One region of the Listeria grayi genome, then DNA from elsewhere that is predicted to be linked to it. Evidence: riboswitches for the same ligand, from Rfam matches in the RefSeq annotation. Region 1 holds a riboswitch; each other region holds the start of a gene.
What was found. Region 1 has a riboswitch for S-adenosylmethionine ahead of EL241_RS11605 (methionine ABC transporter ATP-binding protein). Riboswitches for the same ligand answer to the same signal wherever they lie in the genome.
Positions count from the first base shown of each region.

Region 2: it holds a riboswitch for S-adenosylmethionine, as region 1 does, so the genes downstream of both, metK (methionine adenosyltransferase) here and EL241_RS11605 (methionine ABC transporter ATP-binding protein) in region 1, are expected to answer to the same signal.
Region 3: it holds a riboswitch for S-adenosylmethionine, as region 1 does, so the genes downstream of both, metE (5-methyltetrahydropteroyltriglutamate--homocysteine S-methyltransferase) here and EL241_RS11605 (methionine ABC transporter ATP-binding protein) in region 1, are expected to answer to the same signal.

Region 1 is NZ_LR134483.1:2,342,084-2,352,050, reverse strand. Features, by position in the region: gene EL241_RS11640 (isopeptide-forming domain-containing fimbrial protein) at 1-108, shown strand, start outside; gene EL241_RS11635 (arsenate reductase family protein) at 252-605, shown strand; gene gcvH (glycine cleavage system protein GcvH) at 627-1,004, shown strand; gene EL241_RS11625 (thioredoxin family protein) at 1,023-1,328, shown strand; gene EL241_RS11620 (cation diffusion facilitator family transporter) at 1,519-2,388, shown strand; gene EL241_RS11615 (response regulator transcription factor) at 2,479-3,174, shown strand; gene EL241_RS11610 (sensor histidine kinase) at 3,158-4,336, shown strand; SAM riboswitch class I at 4,396-4,500, shown strand; gene EL241_RS11605 (methionine ABC transporter ATP-binding protein) at 4,590-5,615, shown strand; gene EL241_RS11600 (methionine ABC transporter permease) at 5,612-6,280, shown strand; gene EL241_RS11595 (MetQ/NlpA family ABC transporter substrate-binding protein) at 6,297-7,127, shown strand; gene EL241_RS11590 (teichoic acid D-Ala incorporation-associated protein DltX) at 7,538-7,681, shown strand; gene dltA (D-alanine--poly(phosphoribitol) ligase subunit DltA) at 7,700-9,241, shown strand; gene dltB (D-alanyl-lipoteichoic acid biosynthesis protein DltB) at 9,238-9,967, shown strand, end outside.
Region 2 is NZ_LR134483.1:1,212,261-1,222,227, forward strand. Features, by position in the region: gene ytkD (RNA deprotection pyrophosphohydrolase) at 1-154, shown strand, start outside; gene EL241_RS05875 (DUF2584 domain-containing protein) at 215-457, shown strand; gene EL241_RS05880 (L-lactate dehydrogenase) at 475-1,383, shown strand; gene EL241_RS05885 (serine hydrolase domain-containing protein) at 1,409-2,473, opposite strand; gene EL241_RS05890 (membrane protein) at 2,697-2,990, opposite strand; gene EL241_RS05895 (thiol-disulfide oxidoreductase DCC family protein) at 3,149-3,520, shown strand; SAM riboswitch class I at 3,664-3,773, shown strand; gene metK (methionine adenosyltransferase) at 3,880-5,079, shown strand; gene asnB (asparagine synthase (glutamine-hydrolyzing)) at 5,228-7,093, shown strand; gene EL241_RS05910 (DUF3592 domain-containing protein) at 7,159-7,512, shown strand; gene EL241_RS05915 (DHA2 family efflux MFS transporter permease subunit) at 7,545-9,347, opposite strand; gene EL241_RS05920 (HlyD family secretion protein) at 9,388-9,967, opposite strand, start outside.
Region 3 is NZ_LR134483.1:1,194,660-1,204,626, forward strand. Features, by position in the region: tRNA gene EL241_RS05720 (tRNA-Leu) at 1-11, shown strand, start outside; tRNA gene EL241_RS05725 (tRNA-Gly) at 30-104, shown strand; tRNA gene EL241_RS05730 (tRNA-Leu) at 121-206, shown strand; tRNA gene EL241_RS05735 (tRNA-Arg) at 231-304, shown strand; tRNA gene EL241_RS05740 (tRNA-Pro) at 316-389, shown strand; tRNA gene EL241_RS05745 (tRNA-Ala) at 408-480, shown strand; tRNA gene EL241_RS05750 (tRNA-Met) at 533-606, shown strand; tRNA gene EL241_RS05755 (tRNA-Ile) at 616-689, shown strand; tRNA gene EL241_RS05760 (tRNA-Ser) at 717-806, shown strand; tRNA gene EL241_RS05765 (tRNA-Met) at 847-920, shown strand; tRNA gene EL241_RS05770 (tRNA-Asp) at 924-999, shown strand; tRNA gene EL241_RS05775 (tRNA-Phe) at 1,003-1,075, shown strand; tRNA gene EL241_RS05780 (tRNA-His) at 1,097-1,169, shown strand; tRNA gene EL241_RS05785 (tRNA-Gly) at 1,193-1,263, shown strand; tRNA gene EL241_RS05790 (tRNA-Ile) at 1,292-1,365, shown strand; tRNA gene EL241_RS05795 (tRNA-Asn) at 1,372-1,444, shown strand; tRNA gene EL241_RS05800 (tRNA-Ser) at 1,480-1,570, shown strand; tRNA gene EL241_RS05805 (tRNA-Glu) at 1,577-1,648, shown strand; gene EL241_RS05810 (MFS transporter) at 1,716-2,885, shown strand; SAM riboswitch class I at 2,960-3,072, shown strand; gene metE (5-methyltetrahydropteroyltriglutamate--homocysteine S-methyltransferase) at 3,170-5,449, shown strand; gene EL241_RS05820 (aminotransferase class I/II-fold pyridoxal phosphate-dependent enzyme) at 5,466-6,587, shown strand; gene metC (cystathionine beta-lyase) at 6,580-7,752, shown strand; gene EL241_RS05830 (bifunctional homocysteine S-methyltransferase/methylenetetrahydrofolate reductase) at 7,752-9,605, shown strand; gene EL241_RS05835 (1,4-dihydroxy-2-naphthoate polyprenyltransferase) at 9,620-9,967, opposite strand, start outside.

The DNA.
Region 1 (9,967 bases):
GACTCGATCTTGCCAAAAACTGGAGATCAGTTCTTATGGATGTACACAATCATCGGTTTGCTATTAATAGCAACAGCGATCTACGTGTGGAAAAGAAAAAGAAAATAACGAAAACAGCTCAAGATAACTAGCTATCTTGAGCTGTTTTTTATCTAAAAATCAAAATCTTCTTATCCGAGCAATTTTGGATTGTACTTTTAAAAAAAATCATCTATGATAGTAATAGAACAATAAGTAGGAGGAGACATTAGATGATTGATTTTTACTGGTATCCCAAATGCACAACATGCAAAAAAGCAAAAAAATGGTTAAATGATAATGAAGTAGAAGTAAACGAAATTGACATCACCGAAGATACTCCTAGTGCAGCAAAACTCCAAGCATTACATGAAAAAAGCGGACTTCCGATTCGTCGTTTTTTCAATACAAGTGGTATCAAATATCGTGAGCTTGGTCTGAAAGATAAAATCGATCACATGTCTTTGCAAGAAGCATATACGCTACTTGCTTCTGACGGGAAATTAATTAAGCGTCCACTGACAACAGACGGTGAAAATATTACATTAGGATTTAGTGAAGATAGTTATGAAAGCACTTGGAAATAATAATTAGGGGAGGAAATACAAATGAGTTTGCCAAAAGATTATCTATATACAGAAGAACATGAATGGGTAAAACAAGAAACAGAGGGCGTTCGTGTAGGTATCACAGATTTCGCGCAAGATCAGTTGGGAGATATCGTTTTCGTTGAACTTCCTGAAGTTGGTGCAACAATTGAGCAAGGGGACTCCATCGGTAGTATCGAGTCTGTTAAAACGGTTTCTGATTTTTACGCACCTGTAAGTGGGAAAATCGTGGAAGTAAACGAAGCGTTGGAAGATGCACCAGAAATGATCAATAGCGATCCATACAACGAAGGCTGGATCTTGAAAATAGAAGAACTAGAAGAGTCGCAGCTAGATGAATTGCTAAACAGCGATGCTTACGAAGAAACTTTAGATTAAAGAAAGAATGAAATAGCTATGGATATATGGGCTCGTCCCGATTTAGAACAAGCAGAATCTTTGGATAAAAATTTTTATGTTTATTTTTTCTCGCCGATGTGTGGCGCTTGTCAGTTTGCAAGTCAGCTGATCGAGATTATTGAGCAATCCGATGACTGGGAGCAGCCTTTAGCGAAAATGGATTTGAACTTTGTGCCTGAGGTTGCGGAAAGATTGCAGATCACCTCGGTTCCTGCACTCGTTTTCTTTGAAAATGGCAAAGCTAAGCGCATCAGTTATGACTTAGGCAATATTTCATCGATTTATGATTTTTTTCAAAAATAGTGATGGCTTGCTCCCTGAGAAGTACTTGGGAAGCAAGCTGTTTTTCAAAGTATAAGTTGCGCTAAGGCAAAATAGTTTCGTTCACTTTATAGAAGTGGAGACCGTTAAAAAGATTGCTGTAGACCCACTACCATCCTGTATGATATGATAATTCAGGTTTACCGAATCGGTGGAAATTGGAGGAAGCAGAATGAATCATTTAAATTTAACTATTCTATCAGTATTCAGTAACTTTTTCATTGTCGTATTAAAATTGATTGTTGGCGTTCTTACAGGTTCGGTAGCAGTTATCTCAGAAGGCATACACTCATTTATGGATCTGTTTGCTTCTGTCATTACCTTCTTCTCGATTCGGATATCTAATCGTCCGGCTGATGAAGATCACCCCTATGGGCATGGAAAAGCAGAAAATATTGCTGGAACAATCGAAACATTGTTGATTTTTGTAGCGGGTATTTGGATTATTTATGAATCTGTCAATAAATTTATTACACCGCATGAAATACGATTACCAGGGCTAGGTATCGGTGTGATGTTGCTGGGAGCCACGATAAACTTAGTGATCTCCATGATCATCAAACGTGCGGCCATCAAGCAGAACTCGGTAGCAATGAAGTCAAATGCCTTACATTTATATACAGATGTATTTACATCTGTCGGGATCGCCTTCAGTTTGTTTTTAGTCTATCTTACTGGCTGGTTGTGGCTAGATCCAGTTATCGCAATCATCACAGCGATCTATATTATGTATGAAGCATGGCAATTGTTAAAAGAATCGTTCCCCCCACTGATGGACGAGCGCTTATCTCCCGATGAGGAGAAAGAGATCAAGCGGATCATTGAGTCATATAGTGATAACTACATCGAGTTCCATGATTTTCGCTCCAGAAGAGCAGGGGCAGAAGAATATATTGATTTTCACCTCGTTTTTCCGGCAAGCATGTCAATCGAAGAGGCACACCATTTGTGTGACGAGATCGAGACAGCAGTCAATGATTTTTATTCGAAAGCGCAGGTATTGATCCACATCGAACCAGAGGAAGAACGGAAAAATAAATAATAATGAAAAGAAATCTATCTTGAGACGGATTTCTTTTTTTATATTGAAAATGATACAATAGAAACAAGACTATGCCGGAAAGGAAAATGAATCATGACTTCCATATTGATTGCAGATGACGACAAAGAGATTGTAGATTTGGTAAAGCTATACCTCCAAAACGAGGGCTATCAGATCTATCAAGCCTATAATGGAAAAGAAGCCTGGGAGATCGTTCAAGATAAAATGCCGTCCTTAGTGATTCTGGATGTAATGATGCCGGAGATGGACGGACTAGAGGTCTGTAAAAAAATGCGCAATGAAAATATTTTGACGCCGATCTTGATGTTGAGTGCGAAAGCAGAAGATAATGACAAGATCATGGGGCTCTTAACAGGAGCTGATGATTATATGGTCAAGCCTTTCAATCCGCTTGAGCTATCTGTACGCGTAAAAGTGATTCTGAGAAGGATCCAGAATATCCGAGCCAATAGTAGTGTCGATACAGCTAAAACGATCATTGGCCCGATCGTGATCGATAAAGATCAGCACATTGTGACGGTGAATGAAAAAGAGCTACATTTGACGACTTCCGAATTTGATATTTTATATTTGCTGGCCAGTGAACCGGGACGTGTTTTTAGCTCAGAATATATTTTTGAAAAGATCTGGCAGGAGAAAGCGCTTGGAGCAAGTAAAACGGTGATGGTCCACATCAGTAATTTACGAGATAAACTTCGCGTTGCTATGGCGGGAGAAAATGTTATCAAGACCATCTGGGGAGTGGGCTATAAAATTGAACTTTAAAAAAATCTTTCTACATGTCAGCCGAATGATGAATATTTGGCAGGTAGCATTCTTTGCGGTTTTATCATGGATGTTCGCATTGTTTTTGCTGCGGACGATGTATCTCTGGTTAGTAGCGATCCGCGATGATTCTATTGTACTCAAGGGATTATCAGATTCTTTTGTCCGCCTATTTGGCAAGACGAAATATACCCAACTGCGGGAGTCTATCGGGTTTGGGATCACGAAATATATCGTTGTTCTACTGCTCGCGACTTTGATTTTCTATTTATTCTACCGCTTTTGCCGGCATCAAATATTTAAGAAACAGCTGCGGACGATCAATTTTGCATTGCGGGAAGACCGTCCTGTGGATACCGCCAGTTATGTAAAGGATATCCAAGAGCTGGAAGAAAATATTGAGAATATGCGTAAACGGCAGCGTGTGCTTATGGAACAAGAATCACAAGCTCAAAAGGCGAAAAATGATTTGATTACCAACGTATCACATGATCTACGGACGCCGCTGACTTCGATCTTGGGTTACCTAAGCTTTATTCACGAAGACCGCTATCGTGATGAGATCGAACTGCGCTATTACACCGAATTAGTGTATGGCAAGGCGAAGCATCTTCATAAGTTGATTGACGACTTGTTTTCCTATACCCGTTTGGAAAGTACGGAATATCCGCTGAAACATGATATGCTTGATATGAACGAACTACTGAGCCAGCTTGTTTTAGAGTTCGAAGCACAAGCAGCTGAACGAAAAATCAAGATCAATGAGAGCTATCAACTTGATAAATTGATCGTAACAGGTGATGGGAATCAGATCATGCGGCTATTTGAAAATTTATTTTCCAATGCGCTCCGCTATGGCGAAAATGAGTTGGAGATCGTAGCTCGAAAAGAAGAAGAAATGGCTGTGGTCGAGGTTTCTAATTATGGAGAGGAAATCCCAGCTATCGATTTGCCATATTTATTCGATCGTTTTTATAAAGTCGACAAAAATCGGACGACCACTGGAACGGGGCTTGGGCTTGCGATCGCGAAGTCGATCGTAGAGAAGCACGGCGGGATCGTGACCGCAGAGAGCAAAAATCGCAAAACGACATTTATTGTCAAATTACCGCTTGCTGAGCATCAAAGTCGGAAAAATTGTTCGTATTCAATCAATAGTTGACAAAATTAAGCAGTTCGGTGTAATATAAACGAACAGCAATTATAACTAATAAAATCATATTCTTATCAAGAGCGGTGGAGGGAAATGCCCTACGAAGCCCGGCAACCTAAGCAATTTGCTTAAGGTGCTAATTCATGCAAAACATTTGTTTTGGAAGATGAGAAGAAAGTAATCGACCTCTAAATCGTCGCCTTTCTGCTCACTTGCAGAAAGGCTTTTTTCATATTCTGACAGAAAAAAAGGTGAATAAAAAATGATTACACTCAAACAAGTAGTGAAAGATTATAAAACGAGATCGCAAAAAATCCGTGCTGTTGATCATGTCGACCTTCAAATCGAGGACGGTGAGATCTTTGGAGTAGTTGGTTATTCCGGTGCTGGGAAAAGTTCATTGATCCGAATGTTCAATGGTTTGGAGCTTCCAACAGAAGGAACGGTTCAGATCGGCGAGAATATCATCAGCGAGATTCGTGGCGGCAAACTTCGCAAAGCCAGACAAAAGATCGGTATGATTTTTCAGCATTTCAATCTGCTGTGGTCGCGAACAGTTTTTGAGAACATCGCTTTTCCACTGGAGATCGCTGGCATCCGTGGTGCAGAAAGAAAACAGCGTGTCAATGAGCTGATCCGGTTGGTTGGGCTGGAAGGAAAAGAGCGTTCCTATCCATCCGAATTAAGTGGCGGTCAAAAACAGCGTGTCGGGATTGCCAGAGCGCTTGCCAATGACCCAAATGTACTGCTTTGCGATGAGGCGACTAGTGCGCTCGATCCGCAAACAACGGATGAAGTACTGGATCTGCTGCTTGATATCAATAAAAAACTCAATCTGACTATTATTGTCATCACCCATGAAATGCATGTTATCCGCAAAATCTGTAATCGGGTCGCTGTCATGGAAGAAGGAAAAGTAGTAGAACTCGGCAATGTGCTCGATGTTTTCCAGCATCCGCAGCAGCAAGTGACCAAACGTTTCGTGCGTCAAGTGACCGATTCCGATGAGACAGAAGAACTGATCCAACTGCTCTTAGAAAATTACGGTGAGCAAGGTGAGATCGTGAAGTTGCTGTTTGTAAATAAAAATGCGACTCAACCGATCATTTCAGAAGTAGTTAGGGCGCAGCAAGTGTCATTGAATGTCCTGCATGGTTCGTTGACACAGACGCAAAACGGTGCATACGGTACCTTATATGTTCATTTGACAGGAGAGCCGGAGCGTATCGCCAAGAGTATTGAACAATTTCACCAATTGCAGGTAGAAACGGAAGTGATCAGCAAATGATGAACCATTTATTCCCAGATGTGGATTGGCAGTTGATTGGAACTGCCACCCAAGAAACACTTTATATGACAGTGATTTCCCTAGTGCTGGTTTTTATAATCGGAATCATTCTAGGATTGCTGCTGTTTTTGACAGCTAACGAAGACAGCATTTGGAAGAAGATCATCCATTGGATCACAGCTGTTATTGTTAATATTTTCAGATCGATCCCATTTATCATCCTGATCATTTTATTGATCCCAGAGACAAAACTTCTAGTCGGAACGATCATTGGACCAAAAGCCGCACTTCCAGCTTTGATCATTGGCGCAGCACCTTTTTACGGTCGTTTGGTAGAAATCGCCTTTCGCGAAGTAGACAAGGGCGTTATCGAAGCCGCTAGAGCTATGGGTGGGAATATTTTCACTATCATTTGGAAAGTGCTGTTACCAGAAGCCATGCCGGCGATAATTTCCGGGATCACCGTCACAGCGATCTCACTCGTGAGTTATACAGCAATGGCAGGCGCGGTTGGAGCAGGTGGCCTTGGAAACGCCGCCTATATCGATGGCTATCAACAAGCGAACTTTCAGATAACGATCGTTGCAACCGTGATTATTTTAATTATTGTATTTATCTTCCAAATTATTGGAGATTTATTAACCAAATCGTTTGATAAACGATAAAAAAGGAGAGGGAAAAATGAAAAAGTTTACAGCATTATTTGCAGTTTTAGCAGTTATTTTAGTATTAGGGGCTTGCGGGTCCGGAAGCAAAAGTTCTTCAGGCGATTCCAAGAACAAAGAATTGATCGTAGGTGCATCTAGTTCACCACATGCAGTTATTCTTGAAAAAGCAAAACCGATCTTGAAAAAGAAAGGCATCAACTTGAAAATCGTGAAATACAATGACTATGTGTTACCGAATAAAGCACTAGACGAAGGCGATTTGACAGCTAACTATTTCCAACATAAACCATATTTGGAATTAGAAGAAAAGCAAAAAGGCTATAAATTCGCTGATGTCGGCGCTATTCACTTAGAACCACTTGGCATCTACTCGAAAAAAGTAAAATCACTGAAAGACTTAAAAGATGGCGCTCAAATTTTAGTATCCAACTCTAAATCAGACTGGCCACGTATTATCGGTATTTTTGTAGACGAAGGTTTGATCAAAGTGAAAAAAGGGGTAAAACTACAAGACGCGACTTTCAAAGATATTTCCGACAATCCAAAAAACTTGAAATTCAAAACCAGCTTCGATCCAGGCTACTTGATGACGGCTTACAAAAATAATGAAGGCGATGCTGTAGCAATCAACTCCAACTTTGTCGTTGCGCAAGGCTTGAATCCTGAAAAGGACGCAATCGCATTGGAAAGCAAAAAATCTCCATATGCTAATATCATCGTGACAACAGAGAAGAACAAAAACAATAAGGATGTAAAAGAACTAGTCAAAGTATTGCATTCGAAAGAAATCCAAGACTTTATCACGGATAAATGGAAAGGCGCAGTATTGCCAGTAAATAAATAACAAAAGCAAAAAAAGCAGCGTTCCTTGTTTAATAAGGGGCGCTGCTTTTTTGTATTTGAAAAGAAGAAGTGTAAATTTGCGTTTTTTGGTGTAGAAAAAAGCCGTAAAAAGCTACTTTTAATGCGGTTTTAAAATCCTTTTTTTTGTGGGAATTTTAAAGTTTTTTAAAGATTTTCAAGAATTTTTCTCAAAAAACTTTAACATATCTTACAAAATGGCTCTAGGATAGCAATATTACTATATATTACAAACCGAAAAAGTAAAGCTGTTCTTAAGAATTAAGGTTTTGCAAAGGTTTTCATAGTAAAAATAAAATTGGACAAAACAAAACAAATGAGTTAAATTAATATATGACATTTAATATTAATTTTTGTAATCTAACGGAAACATTAGAAAAGGAGGATTTTATCATGAAACTAAAATTATTGCTCACAAAACCAATTGTTATTTTCTTCCTGCGCACATTGTTTTATTTGCTTATCTTTTTTGGCTTATTTTGGTTCTATGGCTTCAAAAACCCTAATGGCGCACAATTCATCTACAACGAATTTTAGAAAGAAGGGACATTACATATGAGAACACAAACAGAGACGAGTTATTTACTTATGAAACTAAATGAATGGGCGGAAAAAGCGCCGAATGTCTCGTGTTATGAATATCGCGATGAGACGCTGACGTATCAGTCGTTAAAAACAAAGTCTGATGCGCTTGCTTATTATCTGGCAGAAAATTATATAGCAGGCACCTCGCAGCCTGCTTTAGTATATGGACACATGAATAGCAGTATGCTGGTAGCTTTTATCGCTGTTGTAAAGACTGGCCGTGCCTATATACCGGTCGACAGCAGTATGCCGAAAGAACGGCTGGAGCAGATTATTGAAGCTGCTCAGCCTGCATACATCATCGCTACGGAGTCATTCCCGCTCGAAGAAAGCCGACAAGTACCGCTCGTTACACCGGACGACCTTGACCGGGCGGTTATAAAAAACGACGGCAAAGCGCTCTCAGAGGAGCGAGGCGTGGCAGAGGATGAAAATCATTATATCATCTATACTTCTGGCAGCACGGGAATGCCGAAGGGAGTACAGATCAGCCACAATAACCTGGTAAGCTTTACGAATTGGATGCTAAAGACTTTTTCTTTTGCACCTGGTCGACGCGTTCTTAATCAAGCACCATTTTCCTTTGATTTGTCAGTCATGGATCTTTATCCGACATTGATCGCTGGTGGTACACTAGTGCCGCTCGACAAGGCAGAAAGTAATGATCTGAAAAACCTGGCGACAGCGATTCAAAATAAGAAATTACAGACTTGGGTATCCACGCCTTCCTTTGCAGACGTGTGCCTGCTGGATCCTAACTTTAATGGAGAAAACAATCCAGAATTGACGGAGTTCTTATTTTGCGGAGAAGTACTGACAAAAGAAACGGCTGCTGAGTTGCTGAAAAGATTTCCGAAAGCGCGTGTATTCAATACTTATGGGCCAACGGAAGCAACAGTGGCGGTTACCCACATCGAGGTAACGCCTGAAATCCTTGAGCAGTATGAGGCTATTCCCTTGGGAGAACCGAAAGCTGATTTGACATTGAAGATCATGCGGGAAGATGGTTCCGAGGCAGCGGCAGGCGAAAAAGGTGAAATCGTGCTGATTGGTCCTTCTGTATCAAAAGGCTATCTGCACGAAGCAGAGAAAACAGCAAAAGTTTTTTCCAAGCATGGTGGCTATCGTGCCTATCACACCGGAGACTGCGGCTACAAAGAAGCTGGGCAGCTCTTCTATCATAGCCGAATGGATTTCCAAGTCAAGTTACATGGTTATCGCATCGAACTAGAAGACATCGAGCAAAACTTGAAAGTAGTCGATTATGTCAAAAATGCTGTTGTGCTACCGCGATACCGCGCTGGTAAAGTGGAGAAATTAGTAGCCGTGATCGTTCCGAATGAACATGATTTTGAAAAAGACTACCAATTGACTAAAGCAATCAAAAATGAATTAAAAGAAGTGATGCCTAGCTATATGATCCCTGGAAAGTGGCTGTATAAAACAGAATTGCCGCTTACGATGAATGGTAAGATCGATCGGAAACTTCTTGCAGAAGAGGTGCAAAGATGACAACTCCATATGGGACGCTGTTTTATTTCGGCGTATTGATCCTCTTTTTATTACCAGTTGTGATCGCGGGATTATGCGGTAAGCGACTCCCAATTTACAATTCTTTTATTACGCTCGTCTTTCTTTATTTCTTGTACGCGCATAATACAGTTCAAGCTGTCACCTTCATCTGCTTTATCTTCTGGCAGCTAGCGATCGTGAGAATGTACTTCCACTATCGGAAAGTATGGAATAAAAATCATGGCGGGATCTTCGTTCTGTTTGTGATCTTATCGATTTTGCCATTGGCAGTTGTAAAAGTGCAGCCGCTTCTGGCAGCACACACGACGATGATCGGTTTCCTAGGGATCTCCTACGTTACTTTCAAGGCAGTTGCGATGGTCATAGAGATCCGTGATAATCTGATCAAAGAATATAACGCGGTTGACTTTGTACAGTTCCTGCTGTTCTTCCCAACGATCTCTTCAGGACCGATCGACCGCTTCCGGCGTTTTCAAAAAGACGTCAAAAAGCCGTTGGAAAAAGAAGCATATCTGGAGCTGCTGAATAAAGGGATCTTCTTGATCTTCTTGGGATTCCTTTACAAATTCATTCTATCGTATCTGATCGATACCTATTTGATCCATCATCTGCAGTTTCGCTTATTCAATCACATTGATTTCGGCTGGTCGATGGTCGGCTATATGTACAGCTATAGCATGTATCTATTCTTCGACTTTGCCGGCT
Region 2 (9,967 bases), 1.1 Mb from region 1:
TTACCTGGAAACAAATGGTCCGCTGCTGCTTGGCGGGGAACTGCAGAAATTGATCAGACAGCCGGAATACAGTTTTTTCATGCGGGATGCGGGAATGCAGTTTATTGCTGAAGCTGCTGTCAGACTTTTGCTGGAAAAAGGTATTCTGGAATAAAAAGATTGGTAGGCAGCAGCGTTATTTTTTGCTATGATAAAGGTAATGGAGGTGAGAGCGATGGGAATGCCACTTGAAGTCAATACCATCATTGTCACAAAAGGAAAAGAAAAACGATTAGATGATAACTTTTTTGAATTGACGAAAGCAGGATATCGGATCTATCCAATCGACATCCCGGTTGATGTACGTAAAACAAAAGACGGGGAAACAAATGGGCAAGGGATCGCACGCAAACTGATTTGGGAAAATAACCAAACGATTATTAAATATGAATTGATGACACTTAATTCAAGTAATTAGAAAGAGGAGGCGAGGGCATGCGGAAACTTGGAATTATCGGAGTAGGTCATGTCGGAGCAGAAGTTGCTTTTTCCGTAGTGACGCAAGGCATTTGTGATGAAATCGTTTTAATAGACAAGAATCAGGAAAAAGCAGAAAGCGAGGCGATCGAACTACGCGATATGGCTTCGCTGACAGCTTTTCATACCACTATACATACACAGGATTATCATGAACTTCGCACGGCAGACGTTATTGTCATTGCTGTTGGGCAATCAGATCTGCTTCATGAAGATCGAATGGAAGAATTAAAAGCAACGAGTAAAATCATTAAAGAAATCGTTCCTAAAATCGTTGCGAGCGGATTTAAAGGGATCATCATCAATATCACAAACCCATGTGATGTGATCACGATGATGATTCAAGCGGAAAGCGATTTTCCAAAGGACCGCGTCTTTGGAACAGGAACTTCCTTGGATACGGCGAGAATGAAACGTGTTGTCGGAGAAGCACTTGCGATCAATCCCAAGAGTGTAGATGGCTATGTTTTGGGTGAACACGGCGAATCGCAATTTATCGCTTGGTCAACTGTCAACGTGGCGGGTACAGCAATCCAATCGCTTCCAGAAGCGAAAGACTTTGACCTGCCAGCATTAAAAGACAGTGTGCGGGGTGGTGGCTGGAAAATTCTGCTTGGTAAAGGTTGGACCAACTTTGGAATCGCTACGATTGCAGCGAAGCTCACAGCAGCAGTTTTCAATGACGCCAGACAAGTTTTCCCGTTGTCTGTTTACGATGAAGCACTAGACGTCTACATCGGCAAACCGGCATTACTTGGGAAAGAAGGAATTATTCACTCCGTAGCGATGCATTTAAAAGAGAGCGAAACAGCAGCGCTAGAAGCATCAGCGCAAGTGATTTCCGCTGCTTATCAAACTGTAAAATAAAAAGACCGGACAGTTCCGGTCTTTTTTATTTTGTATACGAATAAATCGTTTCGGCGATATCATTCAAGTTAGCATGAGCTGTTTGATTACCTAGGAAAATCACAAATTTTCCTGTGTCCGGATCGCCGTAGATGACTGAACCAAAGCCGCCTCGTTGTCCATCTGCCGAAATATTTCCGCTAAATCGGATCTTATCTGTATCCGGATCCATAAATCCGGAAACTAGCAAGATCTTTTTCGTTGTTTGCGCAGTCAGCAGTTTATTCGTTGTCAACAAACTTTGAAAACGCCAGAGATCCTCGACATTGCTGTATAAATTACCAGCACCGAGCAGGCTACTCATTAATTTCTGAGAATATTGCAGTTCTTTCTGTGTATATTCTTGCTTGGTTGCTTCATCATATCGGTACTCATTCGGGAGAAAGGCAGTAGCAGGAAGTTCATCCCAGAAAAGGGTATGGGCGAGTTGCCATTTATCGAGCAGTCGCTTGTGAACGACCGCTTGATAACTTTTTTGTTCTAAATCAGCAATGATCGCTGCTAAATAGGTATAGTTGACATTAGAATAGGCATACGTCTGTTTATCCGAAAAAGTCGTATGCTGGATTGCATTCCTCAATTCAGTAGATTCGGTAGTCAATAGAGTGCTTGGCGCGGTTTCCGGCATGGAATAGCCTGAGGTATGGCTCAGTAACTGCTCGACAGTGACCTTATCAGCTTGAGGGGCAGTTTTTACAAAATCGGATAATTTGCTATCATAACGAAGCCGGTGTTCTTCAATCAATTGTCCGACAATTACCGCCGTATATAATTTCTGCAAGGAGGCAATTGGATAGAGCTGCGCTTTTTGGTTCGCCTTATTTGTCGAATGATTCGCATCTCCATAAGTATGTATCGAGGTGACTTTGTGATCAGCGGCAAGCAGAAGCGTTCCACTCACATGTTTTTGTTTTATAAGATTGGAGATTTTTTTATCTGTTTTATCAGTTTGCGCTCGTTTTGGCTGGGCAGTTTTGTAATAAAAAAAGAATACCAGCAAAATTCCCAGAAAGACGATGCAAAACCAAAGCTGTTTTTGGTATCTTCGCATGCTTGTATCTCCTTTCAATAAAGAGCCCACTCTACACAGAATGGGCTCATCTTCGTCGTTAAAGCCTGCGTTCCGGTGCTCACGTACAGAAGTACGCTCCGCTTCGGTACTCAGCTTTGCCTAGAATCTAATCATTTTTTACCAAGCTGAAAACAGTAAGATAATGATTGAAATGGTGTTTTTCTTCAGTCTAAGCCCACTCTACATAGAATGGGCTCAGATTTTATGCTTTGGTTGCTTTTTTCGGCTTAGAGCCGCTCCGAACAAAGAGGTGGATCAGGCTGAGCAGCAGGGAAAAGATATAAGCTGCAAGTGTTGCTAAAAATAATGAGATCGCGATTTTGGTTTGACTTAAACCAGCCCCGTAAAAGCTGAAGAAAAAGATCACGCCACTTGCGATCAATGCGAGCGTCACGATCAAGTATTTGAACCAGCGCCATTTTAAAATAAATTCAAATAAACAAATCACTGCAAAAAAGCCAATAAAAATAATGCCTGCTAGAGGAAAAATATCCATAAAAAAACTCCTTTATACATCTTGCCAAATTAAAATCAGTTTCCGTTCAAGCAATGACTTGCTACTACCACGCTCGATAACGGAACTATATTTCTATTTTCCTATCATACCATATGTTTAAATTAATGATAAGCGGAAAAAGAAAAGTAGGAGGGGTTATGATGAAAGATATTGTCTTGTATGATGGAAACTGCGGGTTCTGCCGGCTTTCCAAAAATATGGCGAAAAAATTAGATTGGCTGCGAAATTTGGAATGGATCGAACTAGAGCGCTATCAAGGTGTTCTGTTTTCACAAGAAGAACTGGAATCAGAGATCCATCTAGTGACATCGAGTGGAAAAGTCCTGCGTGGCTTCAGCGCGATCAGAAGGATCCTTTGGCAGTTGCCACTGACAACGATTCTGTCTTTACTACTATATTTGCCTTTTGCAAAATGGTTTGGCGACCGCGTCTATGCTTTTGTGGCGAAGTATCGTGGCAAGATCATGGAGCTTTTAAATGCGATCGGAGTGGCGACTCCGGCTGTTTAAATCAAAATCTTGTAAGAACCCAACATTGTTTGATTTTCATATTGCTTTTATCCACAGTTTAATTTATAATTAGTTTTATCACTGATTGAAGAAGCGCATGAATTCTTCTAAAGATGTGGAAGTACAATCAAATATTAAATTTAATCTTATCCAGAGCGGTAGAGGGACTGGCCCTTTGAAGCCCAGCAACCTACATGAAATTGATGTAAGGTGCTAACCTGTTGCAGGAAAGTGATTTCCTGAACGATGAGAGCGAAGGTATACAAATTCTGCCTTTTCTCTGTGCGCCTATGGCCATATTAGAGAAAAGGTTTTTATTTAGCCCGGACGCCTTGTAAGATTTAAAGGAGGAAATACAATTGGCAAAGAATCGTCACTTATTTACATCAGAATCCGTTTCTGATGGGCATCCAGACAAAATCGCAGATCAGATCTCTGACGCGATTTTAGATGCAATCATTGCGAAAGATCCAGATGCACGAGTTGCATGCGAAACGACAGTTACTACTGGCCTTGTGCTTGTAGCAGGGGAAATCTCCACTTCTGTTTATGTAGACATCCCAAGAATCGTACGGGATACGATCAAAGGGATCGGATACACACGTGCTAAATACGGGTTCGATGCAGAAACCTGTGCGGTATTGACAGCTATTGATGAACAATCACCAGATATCGCGCAAGGTGTGGATGAAGCACTAGAAACGCGAGGGTTGACAAAGGATGAAGCAATCGAATCGATCGGCGCTGGAGACCAAGGGCTGATGTTCGGTTTTGCAACGAATGAAACAGAAACGTTAATGCCACTGCCGATTTACTTGGCACATGGCTTATCACGGAAAATCGCCGAATTGCGCAAAGATGGGACAATCGATTATTTACGTCCAGATGCAAAAACACAAGTTACAGTGGAATATGATGAAAATGATCAGCCTAGCCGTGTCGATACCATCGTTATCTCGACGCAGCACCATCCGGACATCGAGCAAGCGCAAATCGCAAAAGATCTGCATGAACATGTGATCAGTGCTGTTATTGATCCAACTTTATTAGACGAAGATACAAAATACTTCATCAATCCAACCGGCCGTTTCGTCATTGGCGGACCACAAGGGGATGCCGGGTTGACTGGCCGGAAAATTATCGTAGATACATACGGTGGTTATGCAAGACATGGCGGCGGTGCGTTTTCCGGTAAGGATCCGACCAAAGTAGACCGTTCCGGTGCATACGCTGCTAGATATGTAGCGAAAAACATTGTAGCCAGCGGTTTGGCGGACAAAGCAGAAGTGCAGCTTGCTTATGCGATCGGTGTTGCTAAGCCAGTGAGTATCTCCATCGATACTTATGGAACAAGCAACTATTCGGAACAGGCTTTGATCGATGCGGTGAACCAATTATTCGACTTACGTCCGGCAGGAATCATCCAAATGCTTGATCTAAGACGACCGATCTACAAGCAAACAGCTGCATTCGGTCACTTTGGCCGCGCGGATATCGACTTACCATGGGAAAAAACCGATAAAAAAGATGCTTTGCGTACCTTAGTAGAAAATGCTTGATTCAATGTCTCTTGCCAAGTGACCGGCAAGGGACATTTTTGCTTGTAAAACTATTCATTGTTTCACTATTCAAATACCGCTTTTTTATGATATGATAGACGTTGTGATATAACTAGATTTAAGAATTATGAAGATGAGGAGAATGAGCATGTGTGGATTTATCGGATGCGTGCATGACCGCATCGCCGAGATTACAGGCGAAGAAAAAGACGTATTTAGAGAAATGAATAAAATGATCACTCATCGTGGTCCAGATGACGAAGGCTATTATACAGATGAACATATCCAATTTGGATTTAGACGATTGAGTATTATAGATGTAGAAAACGGGCATCAGCCGCTTACTTATGAAAACGAACGTTATTGGATCATTTTCAATGGCGAGATCTATAATTATGTAGAGCTACGTGAAGGATTGGTAAAAGAGGGTATGCACTTTGAAACAGAAAGTGATACAGAAGTCATTATCGCAATGTATGCTAAACATAAAGAAGAAACGGCAAAACACCTGCGCGGTATGTTTGGATTTGTCATTTGGGACAAAGAAACAAACCAAGTTTATGGTGCGCGCGATCATTTTGGGATCAAACCATTTTTCTATGCAGAAGAAGACGGCAAACTGTATGTTGGTTCTGAAAAGAAATCGATTTTGCATGCGCTGAAAAATCAAACATTAGACGAAGTTTCTTTGCAAAATTATATGACATTCCAATTTGTTCCCGAACCAGATACATTGACGACTTCTGTGAAAAAATTATTGCCAGGTCATTATTTCACGAAGAAAATCGGAGAACCGATGCAGATCACAAAATACTGGCAAACAAGTTTTGCACCCGTGAATACGGCTGAGCAAACGTTGATCAAAGAAATCCGCGATGTGCTGTATGACTCTGTCAACGTACATATGCGTTCTGATGTACCAGTTGGTTCATTTTTATCCGGCGGGATCGATTCTTCGATCATTGCCTCGATCGCCAAAGAATACCACCCAGCCATCAAGACATTTTCTGTCGGTTTTGAACGCGACGGCTTCAGCGAGATCGATGTTGCGAAAGAAACGGCTGATAAATTAGGCGTGGAAAATATCAGCTACGTGATCTCACCACAGGAATATATGGATGAATTGCCGAAAATCGTTTGGCACATGGACGATCCATTGGCTGACCCTGCTGCGATTCCGCTTTATTTCCTATCTCGTGAAGCACGCAAGCAAGTTAAAGTTGCATTGTCGGGAGAAGGTGCTGACGAATTGTTCGGCGGTTATAATATTTATAATGAACCCAATTCATTAGCCGGCTTTAACAAAATGCCAAAAGCACTGAAAACAATGCTTAACCGCGTTTCCCGCATCATGCCAGAAGGAATGAGAGGAAAGAGTTTCTTAGAACGCGGAACAACGCCGATGGAAGAACGCTACATCGGAAACGCTAAAATGTTTACCGAAAAAGAAAAACGGATCTTGTTGCCGAAATATCAAGAAGGCCATGATTATACCAACATCACCGATCCATTTTATGCCGCAACAGAGGGCTACAATCCAGTGGAACGCATGCAGTACATCGATATTCACACATGGTTGCGCGGCGACATCTTGCTGAAAGCAGACCGTATGACGATGGCCAATTCGCTAGAAGTACGTGTACCATTCTTGGATAAAGAAGTATTCGATGTGGCAGCAAAAATTCCAGCATCCTTAAAAACAACCCAAGGAACAACGAAATATATCTTGAGAAAAGCTGCAGAAACATTTGTACCGGAACATGTACTGAACCGCCGCAAGCTAGGTTTCCCAGTTCCGATCCGTCATTGGCTGAAAGATGAAATGAACAGCTGGGTGAAAACGATCATCCGCGAATCTGCCACGGACCACTTGATCAACAAGGAATATGTCTTGCAATTGCTAGATGATCATTGTGCTGGCAAATTTGATTACAGCCGTAAGATCTGGACAGTCGTTATCTTCATGATCTGGTATTCGATCTATGTAGAAGATAAGTATGACTTTGGTAAATAATAAAAAAATAAACGCTCTCTGCATTTCCCTGCGGAGGGCGTTTTTTTAAAATGAGGTGAATAGATTTGCTAGGATTTTTGATTGTACTTATTGTTTTTGTGATCACGGCAATTATCTTGATCCAGATCAGTAGCGCTAAACGGTCCAAACTTACTTGGGTCGAGACTAATGCAGAAATAACTGCCAGTGAATTTTCAAGCCATACATCAGGAAATGATATCAGCCGTGCTCGCGGTGAATCAAGTCGTAAAGTAAAACTGACAGTGACTTTCAAACTTAAAAACGGAGAAACTTATCAAGCGACCAGAAAAGTTTGGACCGCAACGAAAAACCGTAGCATGTTTGAGCAGGGCAAATGGGTCAGCATCGATTATGCGGAGGAGGATCCGAAAATATTCCGGCTGCATTATCAGTTATAAAAAATCCCTCAATCATGATTGAGGGATTTTGTTTATTTACTTTCGTTAGAAGCATCATACGTTTTATGAATACCTGGGATCTTCGCACGTGATAAGAAGATAGAAACGATCAATCCTAAAATCGTAACAAGGGTAGCAACGATGAAAGCGTCGTTGATGCCTTGTACAGCGGAATGACGGGAAACATAGGTCACGATTTGACCGATGATGGTTTGCTGCGCTTCTTGTGCACTGATACCCATGCTTTGCATGAGGTGCATGATTTTTTCTTGGAGACTTTGCATAAAATGCATATTGTTCGTGGTGTAAACACTATTTGCAATCTCACGGTGAACATTAGTACGTGTACTCATTACCGTAACAAGAATGGCTGTTCCTAGTGAACCAGCGATTTGCCGTAGTGTGTTGAATGTCGCTGTAGCATGAGCCGAAAGTTCACGTGGTACGCTGTTAAGAGCTTCGGTCATGATCGGCATCATAACAAGTGAGATACCAAATGAGCGGATCGTATATAATGTTCCAATATAAAGTAAGGAATCATCTAGTGTTAGATTCCCGAATTCCCATGTCGTAAAGATCATGACCAAAAGGCCAACGATCGCAAGCGGGCGGGCACCGACTTTATCAAAAAGGGCACCGGCTATCGGGGACATGATCCCCATGATGATCGCACCTGGAAGTAGCAAGAGTCCGGATTCTACTGGCGTAAAACCACGGATGTTTTGCAAGTAAACAGGTAGTAAGATCATACTTGCGAATAAAGACATCGTCACGATCAAATTGATCACAGATGCAAGGGTGAAAATCGGGAACTTGAAGACCCGTAAATTGAGCAGCGGATGATCCGTCAAGAATTCTCTGACGACGAAGGCGATTAGGAAGATAACCCCAATGGCAATCGTCACTTCCACGGTAGTGCTTGTCCAGCCGTCATTACCAGCTTCACTGAATCCGTAAAGTAGGGAACTAAGACCGATCGTGGAGAAAATGAGTCCCCATACGTCCAATTTCGGATAAGATCTTTCACCAACATCTTTAAAGTAGATCAGCGCTAGAATAATATCTAAAAGCGCGATTGGAAGCACGACCCAGAAGAGTAATCGCCACGTAGAATATTCAACGATATACCCGGAAAGTGTTGGTCCGATCGCAGGTGCGAAGATCATCGCGACTCCCATGATCCCCATGACGGAACCACGTTTTTCTGGTGGGAAAAGCACCATGAATAAAGTAGTCATAAGTGGCATGATGATACCAGCACCGACTGCTTGAACCATCCGTCCGATCAATAGGATCGAGAATGTAGGTGCGACCCCAGCGATCAAAGTACCGATCCCAAACATACTCATGGCAAAGATGAATAGTTTACGTGAACTGATCGTTTCAATCAAGAAAGCACTAAAAGGGATAACGACACCATTTACAAGCATATAGGCTGTAGAAAGCCATTGCGCTGTATTCGTGGTGACATTGAAGCTGTTCATGATTTTTGGTAGGGCATTATTTAGTAAGGTTTGATTCAAAATAGTAACAAAGGCACCCAAGATCAAAACCATCAATAAGGTGACGAGATGATCGGGGTAATTGTTGTTTTTGCTAGGTGCTTGTGCTTTTGGTTCTTCAGAAGGAGCGGCAGGAAGCAGCTCTTCTGTTTGATTTTGCTGTAGCGTTTCCTCTTTTGCCAGCGCAGTATCTTTCTCAGCAGCAGCTGGTTTCCTCGTTTTCTTAGGTCTGTTTTTTAAGGTATTGTTTCTGGACGAACGTTTCTTTAGAAGTAAGTTGAAAACAATCAGAAAAGCTAAGGCAGCAAGAGAGTAAACCAAAATAAATGTCATTTTTTTCAGCTACCTTTCTGTATAGATTCGATTTGCTTCATTAGATGTGTACCTTGACAGAAACATTCATACCTGGGCGAAGATCAAAGCCTTGCGCGTTATCGATCGAGATTTTGACCGGAACGACTTGACCGACTTTTGTATAGTTCGCATCAGAATTAGAAGAAGGAAGCAAGGAGAAAGAGCTAGCTGTGGCATTGGTGATCGTTTCGATATGACCAGTAAAGTCTTTATCTGCGAAAGCATCGATCTTGATGTCTACTTTTTGCCCTTTTTCAATTTTTTCGATTTTTGCTTCGTCGATATTTGCTGTGATGTACATGTCATCTTTATTGTATGCTTGGCCGATAGAAGCGCCTTGTTGTACTAATTGATCTTCTACATCATTGGCTTGTACGACTGTACCTTCTTGTGGTGCTTTAACAGGGACTTTTTTGGCTTTTCCAGAAGCATCTTGTGTAGTGATTTCTGCGATGGTATCATCTTTGGAAATATGTTTGCCGACTGTTAGGTCATAAGTGCTGAGCGTACCGGATGCAGAGGCACTAAGTGGGATGACTTTGGCATCGATCATAGCGTTATCTGTTTTTACAAAATTGGTGGATTGGTAATAGTAGAAG
Region 3 (9,967 bases), 1.1 Mb from region 1:
CTTCACCCGCATTATATTTGTTATAAGTTGCGGAAGTAGTTCAGTGGTAGAACATCACCTTGCCAAGGTGGGGGTCGCGGGTTCGAACCCCGTCTTCCGCTCCAATTTATTCCAAATATTGCCGGGGTGGCGGAACTGGCAGACGCACAGGACTTAAAATCCTGCGGTGAGTGATCACCGTACCGGTTCGATTCCGGTCCTCGGCACTTTTATAAATCTATATTGTTTTTGCGCCCGTAGCTCAATTGGATAGAGTACTTGACTACGAATCAAGCGGTTAGAGGTTCGACTCCTCTCGGGCGCACTTCTTTAGTACGGGAAGTAGCTCAGCTTGGTAGAGCACTTGGTTTGGGACCAAGGGGTCGCAGGTTCGAATCCTGTCTTCCCGATTTTTATTCTTTCTTTTTGGGGCCTTAGCTCAGCTGGGAGAGCGCCTGCTTTGCACGCAGGAGGTCAGCGGTTCGATCCCGCTAGGCTCCACTTTACAGGTAAATATACTCATATTTAGAGTAGATAGCACCATTATTATTATGGCGGTGTAGCTCAGCTGGCTAGAGCATTCGGTTCATACCCGAAAGGTCGTGGGTTCAACTCCCTCCGCCGCTATCTCTTTATGGACCTTTAGCTCAGTTGGTTAGAGCAGACGGCTCATAACCGTCCGGTCGCAGGTTCGAGTCCTGCAAGGTCCACTTATCACGTTATTGCTATATTGTAATGGAGGAATACCCAAGTCTGGCTGAAGGGATCGGTCTTGAAAACCGACAGGCGGGTAAGACCGCGCAGGGGTTCGAATCCCCTTTCCTCCTTTTTTGTTGTGATTGGTGGACAAAAATTTTATATTATTATCGCGGGGTGGAGCAGTCTGGTAGCTCGTCGGGCTCATAACCCGAAGGTCGCAGGTTCAAATCCTGTCCCCGCAATTCGGTTCCGTGGTGTAGGGGTTAACATGCCTGCCTGTCACGCAGGAGATCGCGGGTTCAAATCCCGTCGGAACCGCCATTTGGCTTGGTAGCTCAGTTGGTAGAGCACTTGATTGAAGCTCAAGGTGTCGGCAGTTCGATTCTGTCCCAAGCCACTTTTACATGCTTTTGCCATGGCGGATGTGGCGAAGTGGTTAACGCACCTGATTGTGGTTCAGGCATTCGTGGGTTCGATTCCCATCATCCGCCCTTTGTTAATCCGTTTTATATATGCGGGTGTAGTTTAGTGGTAAAACTACAGCCTTCCAAGCTGTTGTCGTGGGTTCGATTCCCATCACCCGCTCTTTGTTAATATTCTATTTATCTGTGAAGGGCCTATAGCTCAGCTGGTTAGAGCGCACGCCTGATAAGCGTGAGGTCGATGGTTCGAGTCCATTTAGGCCCATTTTATTCCACAGTAGCTCAGTTGGTAGAGCAATCGGCTGTTAACCGATCGGTCGTAGGTTCGAGTCCTACCTGTGGAGTTATTCTTTAGAAGAATAGATTTTTTAAAACATTTGGGGAAGTACTCAAGTGGCTGAAGAGGCGCCCCTGCTAAGGGTGTAGGTCGCGAAAGCGGCGCGAGGGTTCAAATCCCTCCTTCTCCGCCAGATGTAGGCCCGTTGGTCAAGCGGTTAAGACACCGCCCTTTCACGGCGGTAACACGGGTTCGATTCCCGTACGGGTCATAATTTTAAAAAGGTAATGCCAACTTTGGTATTACTTTTTTTATGTATGTAGAAAGAAGGTGTCTTCATGACGGATAGATTCCGATTTTGGGTCTTAACTACAGTAGTTGCAATATCAGGATTATCTCAGGGGTTATTGTTGCCTTTGATTGCAATTATTTTTGAAGAAAAAGGTATTTCTTCGAGTATCAACGGATTGCATGCCACGGGAATTTATATTGGCGTGTTGCTAGTATCACCTTTTATTGAGGCACCTCTTCATAAATATGGCTTTAAACCAGTTGTTTTAGTCGGAGCAGCGATAGTAGGGGTCGCCATTCTTTTATTTCCGATCTACTTTAATCTTTATTTTTGGTTTTTACTGCGCTTACTAATTGGAGTCGGTGATCATATGCTTCACTTTTCTTCACAAACCTGGATCGGGGCGATAAGCGACCCTTCTAAAAGAGGAAGGAATATGTCCATCTATGGACTGTTTTTCTCCGTAGGGTTTGCCGTGGGACCACAGTTAGTTAATCTAGCAAGTTTCTCACAAAATTTGCCATTTTATTTGTCTGGACTATTAATTTTAGTCACTTGGATCATTCTGTGGAAATTAGATAATGGTTTTATTTCCTCGGGCAAAAAAATCCGAGCGATTTCTTTCTTTGATAGTTTTAAACGGTTTTCCAGCGTGCTGAAAACAAGCTGGGTCGCAATGATTCCGCCATTTCTATATGGCGTATTGGAAACAGGATTGAATGCTACTTTTCCAGTTGTTGGCCTGCGTGAAGGGATGGGGACGGCTGTTATTACCATTATTATATCCTCATTTTCAGTAGGGACGATTCTATTTCAACTGCCGATCGGGATCTTTAGCGACCGGGTAGGAAGAGGAAACTTATTGCCGTTTCTGACGATTGGGGGAGCATTTTTGTTTTTAATACTTGCTTTTGTTCATCACACGCTACTTTTTATTCTCCTGTTCTTTATTCTAGGGATTTTTCTTGGTTCGCTGTATTCCCTCGGCTTATCCTATATGACAGATTTAACGGCATTGGAGCTATTGCCGGCTGGAAATATCCTCGTGGGGATGTGTTTTAGTGCTGGGAGTATCGTGGGGCCGATCTTTACAGGAAATTTGATTAGTCACTTTGGTCCGGCTAGTTTTTATTATACGGTGGCCGCCCTATTGTTGGCCGGTACAGTGTTGCTTTTTAATGGAGGAAATAATAAACAAAATTCAGTTAATTTCTAAAAAAGGGTTGCTTTTCATGATATGGCTATGTATAATTATGAAAACAATACAAGTTAACACCAACTAAATATTAGCTCTTATTATGAGTGGTAGAGGGACTGGCCCGATGAAACCCAGCAACCTTTCAATTTTTTATTGAAAAGGTGCTAATTCCTGCAAAGCTTCAGTAAGCTTTGAGAGATAAGAGAGATGCGATATTATTTTTTCAGTGATAAATCAACCTCTCTAATTCTCTAGGGAGGTTTTTTCGTGTGTTGGAAGCTCGGAGAAAGGAGAAAAGATATATGGTAAAAGCAATTAGTTCAAATTTGGGGTATCCGCGTTTAGGGGAGAAAAGAGAATGGAAGCGAGCATTAGAGCGCTATTGGAATGGTGCGATCTCGCAAGAAGAATTGGAAAAGGAAACGAAACAAATTCGATTGCAGTCATTGAAGAAACAACAGGAGAAGGGTGTAGAACTAATTCCTGTCGGCGATTTTAGTTATTATGATCATATTTTGGATACAAGTTTGACATTCGGCGTTATTCCGAAGCGTTTCGAAACGGATCAACCTTCCTTAGATACATATTTCGAAATTGCCCGAGGACGGGAAAACGCAGTTGCTTCAGAAATGACGAAATGGTTTAATACGAATTATCATTATATCGTGCCGGAATTAAAAGATGCAGCACCGCATTTAGCTTTCAACCGCCCGTTAAAATATTATTTGGAAGCAAAGGAAGAGCTTGGGATCGATGGTAAACCAGTTGTGGTGGGGCCGATCACTTATTTAAAATTAGGGAAAGGAAGCGAAGGCGATTTTGAAGGGTTATTAGATCAATTTATCCCGCTATATACTCAATTGATCAAAGAACTGGAAGAAGGCGGCGTGAAGTGGGTACAGATCGACGAACCTTATCTAGCAACAAGTTTTCCGAAAGAAGAGCTGGGACTTTATAAAAAAACATATGAAGCGATCCGTGCTGCGGCACCAGAAATAAAAATCGAGCTCCAAACTTATTTTGAAAGTTTGGACTATTATGAAGATATTGTTAAATTGCCTGTCGATGCGATTGGTATCGATTTTGTACATGATCATGGGGAATCCTTGGAAGCACTTGAGAAATTTGGCTTTCCAGCTGATAAAATTTTGGGTGTCGGTATCATCAATGGGCGTAATGTATGGCGGAGTGATTTGGCAAAACAAAAAGCATTGCTTGAAAAAATCGTTACACTTGCAAAGGCCGAAACCATTTTTGTCCAGCCGTCAAACTCTTTACTGCATGTACCTGTAACTAAAAAGACGGAACCTGATCTAGAAGAAGTATTGTGGAATGGTTTATCATTTGCTGATGAAAAACTAGATGAGATCGTTCTTTTGACAAAAGCACTGAATGGTGAAGAAACTGCTGATTTCGCGGCTTCTACCAATGCAGTTGCAGCACTGAATGCTTCCTCGCACCGTAATAATAATGAAGTCCAAACAGCGATCAAGAATTTAGAAAATGTCACGGTAGAACGGGACTTACCATTTGCAGAACGTATCAAACAGCAGCACGAATGGTTAAAACTACCATTACTTCCGACGACGACGATCGGTAGCTTCCCACAATCACCTGAAGTACGGAAAAAACGAGCAGAATGGCTGAAAGGTAATTTATCCGACAGTGATTATGATACGTATATCAAAGCAGAAATCAAACGCTGGATCGAGATCCAAGAAGATCTAGATATTGATGTATTAGTACATGGTGAGTTCGAACGTACGGATATGGTCGAATATTTCGGTCAGAAATTAGCTGGCTTTAAGGCGACAAAATTCGGCTGGGTACAATCCTATGGTTCCCGCGCGGTACGTCCACCACTTATTTACGGAGATGTCGCTTTTACAGAAGAAATCACTGTAAAAGAAAGTGTATATGCCCAATCGCTGACAGATCGTCCTGTAAAAGGAATGCTCACTGCACCGGTAACGATCATCAACTGGAGCTTTGTGCGTGACGATATTCCAAAAAGCGAGGTCGCGAATCAAGTTGGTTTGGCACTCCGTACAGAAGTAGAGGCGCTTGAGGCAAATGGCATTCGGGTCATCCAAGTTGATGAGCCGGCACTTCGCGAAGGACTGCCGCTTAAAGAATCACGTTGGAAAGAATATTTAGATGATGCCGTTTACTCATTCAAGCTAACAACGACTTCTGTCAAAAATGATACGCAGATCCATACGCATATGTGTTACTCGGATTTTGATGATATTATCGATACGATCAGCGCACTAGATGCCGACGTGATTTCGATCGAGACCTCGCGAAGTCATGGTGAGATCATCTCTACGTTTGAAGAAGTAACTTATGATAAAGAGATCGGTCTGGGTGTTTATGATATCCACAGTCCACGTGTTCCAACCGTTGAAGAGATCCAAGACAACATCAAACGTGCGCTTCGTGCAATCGATGTCAAACAATTTTGGATCAACCCAGATTGTGGACTGAAAACGAGAAAAGAGCCAGAAACGATTGCAGCTTTAAAAGACATGGTCAAAGCGACTAAAGAAATTCGTGCGGAATACCAAGTAACGGAAAAGTAGAAAAGGAGGAGATAGGATGACTAAGCTAAATAAAGAAACAATAGTGGCGCAAATTGGAAATCGAAAATGTGAAACGACTGGTGCAGTTAATATGCCGATTTATTTTTCTACAGCTTACCGTCATACAGATCTCGGCGTTTCTACTGGATATGATTATACCCGCACTGGTAACCCGACTCGAGATGTGCTGCAAGAGGCACTTGCCAAGCTGGAAAATGGGAAACACGCTTTTGCAACGAGCTCTGGAATGAGCGCCATCCAGCTTGTATTCCAATATTTTAAAAGCCACGACCACATCATTACGAATCAAGATCTATATGGCGGGACTTTTCGCTATTTTAAACAATTGGAAACTCAATATGCCATTGATTTTTCTTATTGGAATGGCGGTGTAGAGGAGTTAAAAGAAATTGTCACGGATCAAACAAAAGCCATTTATATTGAAACGCCTACTAACCCATTGATGCAGGAAACGGATATCAAAGCAGTAGCCGCATTCGCACATACGCATGATTTGCTAGTAATCGTTGATAATACATTCTACACACCTGTGTTACAGCAGCCGCTAAATGATGGTGCGGACATCGTCATCCACAGTGCAACGAAATATCTTGGCGGGCATAATGATCTGCTCGCTGGGGTCGTTGTAGTAAATGATGATGATTTAGGCGCGTTTTATTTTGATCAGCTGAATGCGACGGGGGCTGTGCTCTCTCCGTTTGACAGTTGGTTATTGATCCGTGGTTTAAAAACACTGGTCTTGCGAGTAGAACGACATCAGGAGAATGCGAGAAAAGTTGCTTCTTTCCTAGAATCACATCCGCTTGTGGAAAAAGTACTTTATCCCGGGAAAGGTGGGATGATCAGTTTTTACATCAAAAACGAAAAACAAGTTTCTCCACTTCTAAAGGCCTTGGAATTATTTTCGTTTGCAGAAAGTTTAGGCGGCGTGGAGAGCCTGATCACTTATCCGGCAACGCAGACGCATGCTGATATCCCCGAAGACTTGCGAAAATCATATGGACTTACGAATGAACTTTTGCGTATTTCGGTAGGTATCGAATCCAGCGATGATCTGATTCACGATCTCAAACAGGCATTTGATACCCTCACGAAAGAGGTGACGCAAAATGTCTGATAAAAAACAGCCAGCAACAGAAGTGATCGAAGCAGCTCTTGGAATCGATGAACATACCGGTGCCCTCAATACACCGATTTATTTGTCCTCGACATTCCACCAGCATGACTTTGATGATTATCATGAATATGATTATGCCAGAAGCGGGAATCCGACTCGAGCGGCTGCTGAAAAAGCGGTTGCAGCTCTGGAAGGTGCCGAACATGGTTTTGCTTTCGCCAGTGGAATGGCAGCGATCTCTGCCGCTTTATTCACATTATCAGCCGGCGACCACTTTATTATTTCAAAAGATGTGTACGGTGGGACGTATCGCTTGGTCGAGCAAGTATTGCCACGCTTTGGGATTCGTTATACATTTGTTGACACGACGAATCTGGATGAGGTAGCAGCAGCGTTTGAAGTCGAAACAAAACTGGTCTATGTGGAAACTCCTTCCAACCCACTGCTTCAAGTGACAGACATCGCGACGGTCGCCAAGCTAGCAAAGGCACATGACAGCTATTTATTTGTGGATAATACCTTTTTAACGCCAATCATTCAAAAACCGCTTGAACTTGGCGCAGACCTGGTTATCCATAGTGCGACGAAATTTTTGTCGGGGCACAGTGATATTTTAGCAGGAGCTATTGCTACCAATCGCCCGGAATTAGCGGAGCAGATCTACTTTTTGCAAAATTCAACGGGCGGTGTGCTCGGTGCGCAAGATGCCTGGTTATTACTGCGCGGTATCAAGACGCTTCATGTGCGAATGGAAAAAAGCGCCGAATCGGCATTACAGCTGGCTACTTTTTTAGAAAGCCATCCAGCAGTGGAAAGTGTTTATTATCCAGGGCTGATCTCTCATTTAGGCTATACTATCCAGGAGGCGCAAGCTAAAAACGGCGGAGCGGTATTGTCCTTCGATCTTGGTAGCGAAGAAAATGCTCGTAAATTTGTTGAACAAATCAAGATTCCGGTCTTTTCTGTGAGCCTTGGAGCAGTAGAAAGCATTCTTTCCTACCCAGCGAAGATGAGTCACGCAGCGATGCCGAGGGAGGAACGACTTAATCAGGGGATAACGGATGGACTACTGCGTTTCTCTGTTGGATTGGAAGCTATTTCCGATTTGCTTGCTGATTTTGAGAATGCTCTTCAAGTACTTTCAGAAGGGTGTGAAGTGAAATAATGAATCTTCGTAGAGATTTGAATGAAAAAGTATTGATCGCTGACGGAGCAATGGGGACGTTGCTATATTCCTATGGGATCGACCGTTCGTTTGAAGAATTGAACCTTTCTCATCCGGATGATGTCAGCGGTATCCATCGTGCCTACATCGAAGCTGGTGCAGATATTATTCAGACCAATACGTATGGCGCGAATTACATCAAGCTTTCTCGATATGGTCTGGAAGATGAAGTGAAAAAAATCAACCAAGCAGCGATCAGACTTGCGAAAGAAGCTGCTAGAGGGACTGGGACATATATCCTAGGAACGATGGGCGGTATCAACGGCTCAAGCGATACGAAGTTGCCGCTTGCTTCCGAAGAAGAAGTCAAACGCAGTTTTAGAGAACAGCTTTACTGTTTTTTATTAGAAGGTGTTGATGGTTTGCTGCTCGAAACTTTTTACGATGTCGATGAGCTCAAAACGGTACTCAAAATCGTACGAGAAACGACCGATCTGCCAGTTATCGCCAATGTTTCGATGCATGAACCAGGACTTCTCCAAAATGGCCAGCAGCTGCCGGAGGTCTTAAAGGAACTTGAAGCACTTGGCGCGGATTGTGTGGGTATGAATTGCCGATTAGGTCCTTATCACATGGCGAGAGCCCTTGAAACAGTACCGATTTTGCAAAAAAGTCATTTAGCCGTTTATCCGAATGCCAGTCTGCCAGAAGTTCGCGGGGGAAAAGTCGTCTATCATACGGAAACAGAATATTTCCAAAACTATGGAGAGATTTTTCGCCAAGAAGGTGCAAGGATCATTGGCGGTTGTTGCGGGACAACCCCAGAACACATACGAGCATTGCGCGAAGGTCTGAAATCCTTTGAACCAGTAACAAGTAAAAAAGTCCGACCGATCATTGAACTGGTTCCTGCTGAAAAATTAGAAGACGATGGCGAAGAGCGTTTGTTGGATAAAGTGAAGCGCGAGCATACGATCTTGGTAGAACTGGATCCGCCTCGGACGTTTGATACCGATAAATTCTTTGAGGGAGCAGAAGCGCTGCATGAAAATGGTGTCGATGCCATTACGATCTCCGATAATTCACTCGCTTCTCCGCGAATCAGCAATATGGCGCTGGCTTCGATCTTAAAACACCAATACGGCATCAAACCCTTGGTACATTTAACGACGCGTGATCATAATCTAGTCGGTATGCATTCTCATATCATGGGCTTCCACAAGCTAGGCCTCCATGATGTTTTAGCGATCACTGGTGATCCGACGAAGGTAGGCGATTTCCCTGGAGCTTCTTCCGTTTTCGACCTACGCTCAGTCGAACTTGTCCAGCTGATCAAAAAATATAATGCCGGTATTTCCTATACTGGAAAATCGTTAAAAGAAAAGGGCCGTTTCCATGTAGCAGCAGCTTTTAACCCGAATGTATTGAATGTGGAAAAAGCAGTCAAGTTGATTCAGCGGAAAGTGGAGTACGGCGCGGATTATATTATTACGCAGCCAGTCTACGATAAAGAAAAAATTGCGATCTTAAAGGATGCACTGCAAAAAGCAGATATCAAGGTGCCACTTTTCATTGGCGTCATGCCGCTTTTGTCAGGTAGAAATGCCGAATTCTTACACAATGAAGTTCCGGGGATCAGACTCCCAAATGAAGTAAGAGAGCGGATGCGGGAAGCTGAGGCGGCGGATCGTTCCAAAGAAGAAGGTATGAAGATCGCGAAGGAAATTATCGACAGTATCTATACCGAATTCAATGGTATTTATATCATCACACCTTTTCTTCGCTATGATTTGTCGGTGGAACTTGCGACATATATCCAAAACAAAAAAGAGACCCATGTGCTTGGAAAATAGCAGGGTCTCTTTTTTTAATTCAATAAATTGCGTGACAATAATCCTAATAAAAATCCAACGGCAAGCATCACGCCGAAAATCGTGATCGCTTTCGAGGTAGCTTTCATTCCCGGCATCATGGAAACTGGTTCCGATTTGCCGATGTAAGCAACAACCGCTTTGATGGCATGAGGCAGACTGAGTAAGATCAAGAGGATCCACCATGTTGCCTGATGCGTAAAGATCAATGAGATCTCGAAAATATAGGCAAATAGGAAAGCGGCAGCGAATAAAAAGGTTGCAGCTTTGCGTCCTAAAAGAATAGCCAGTGTCAATCGACCATTTTGTTTGTCAGGAACAAGGTCTCGCAGACTATTGGCTAG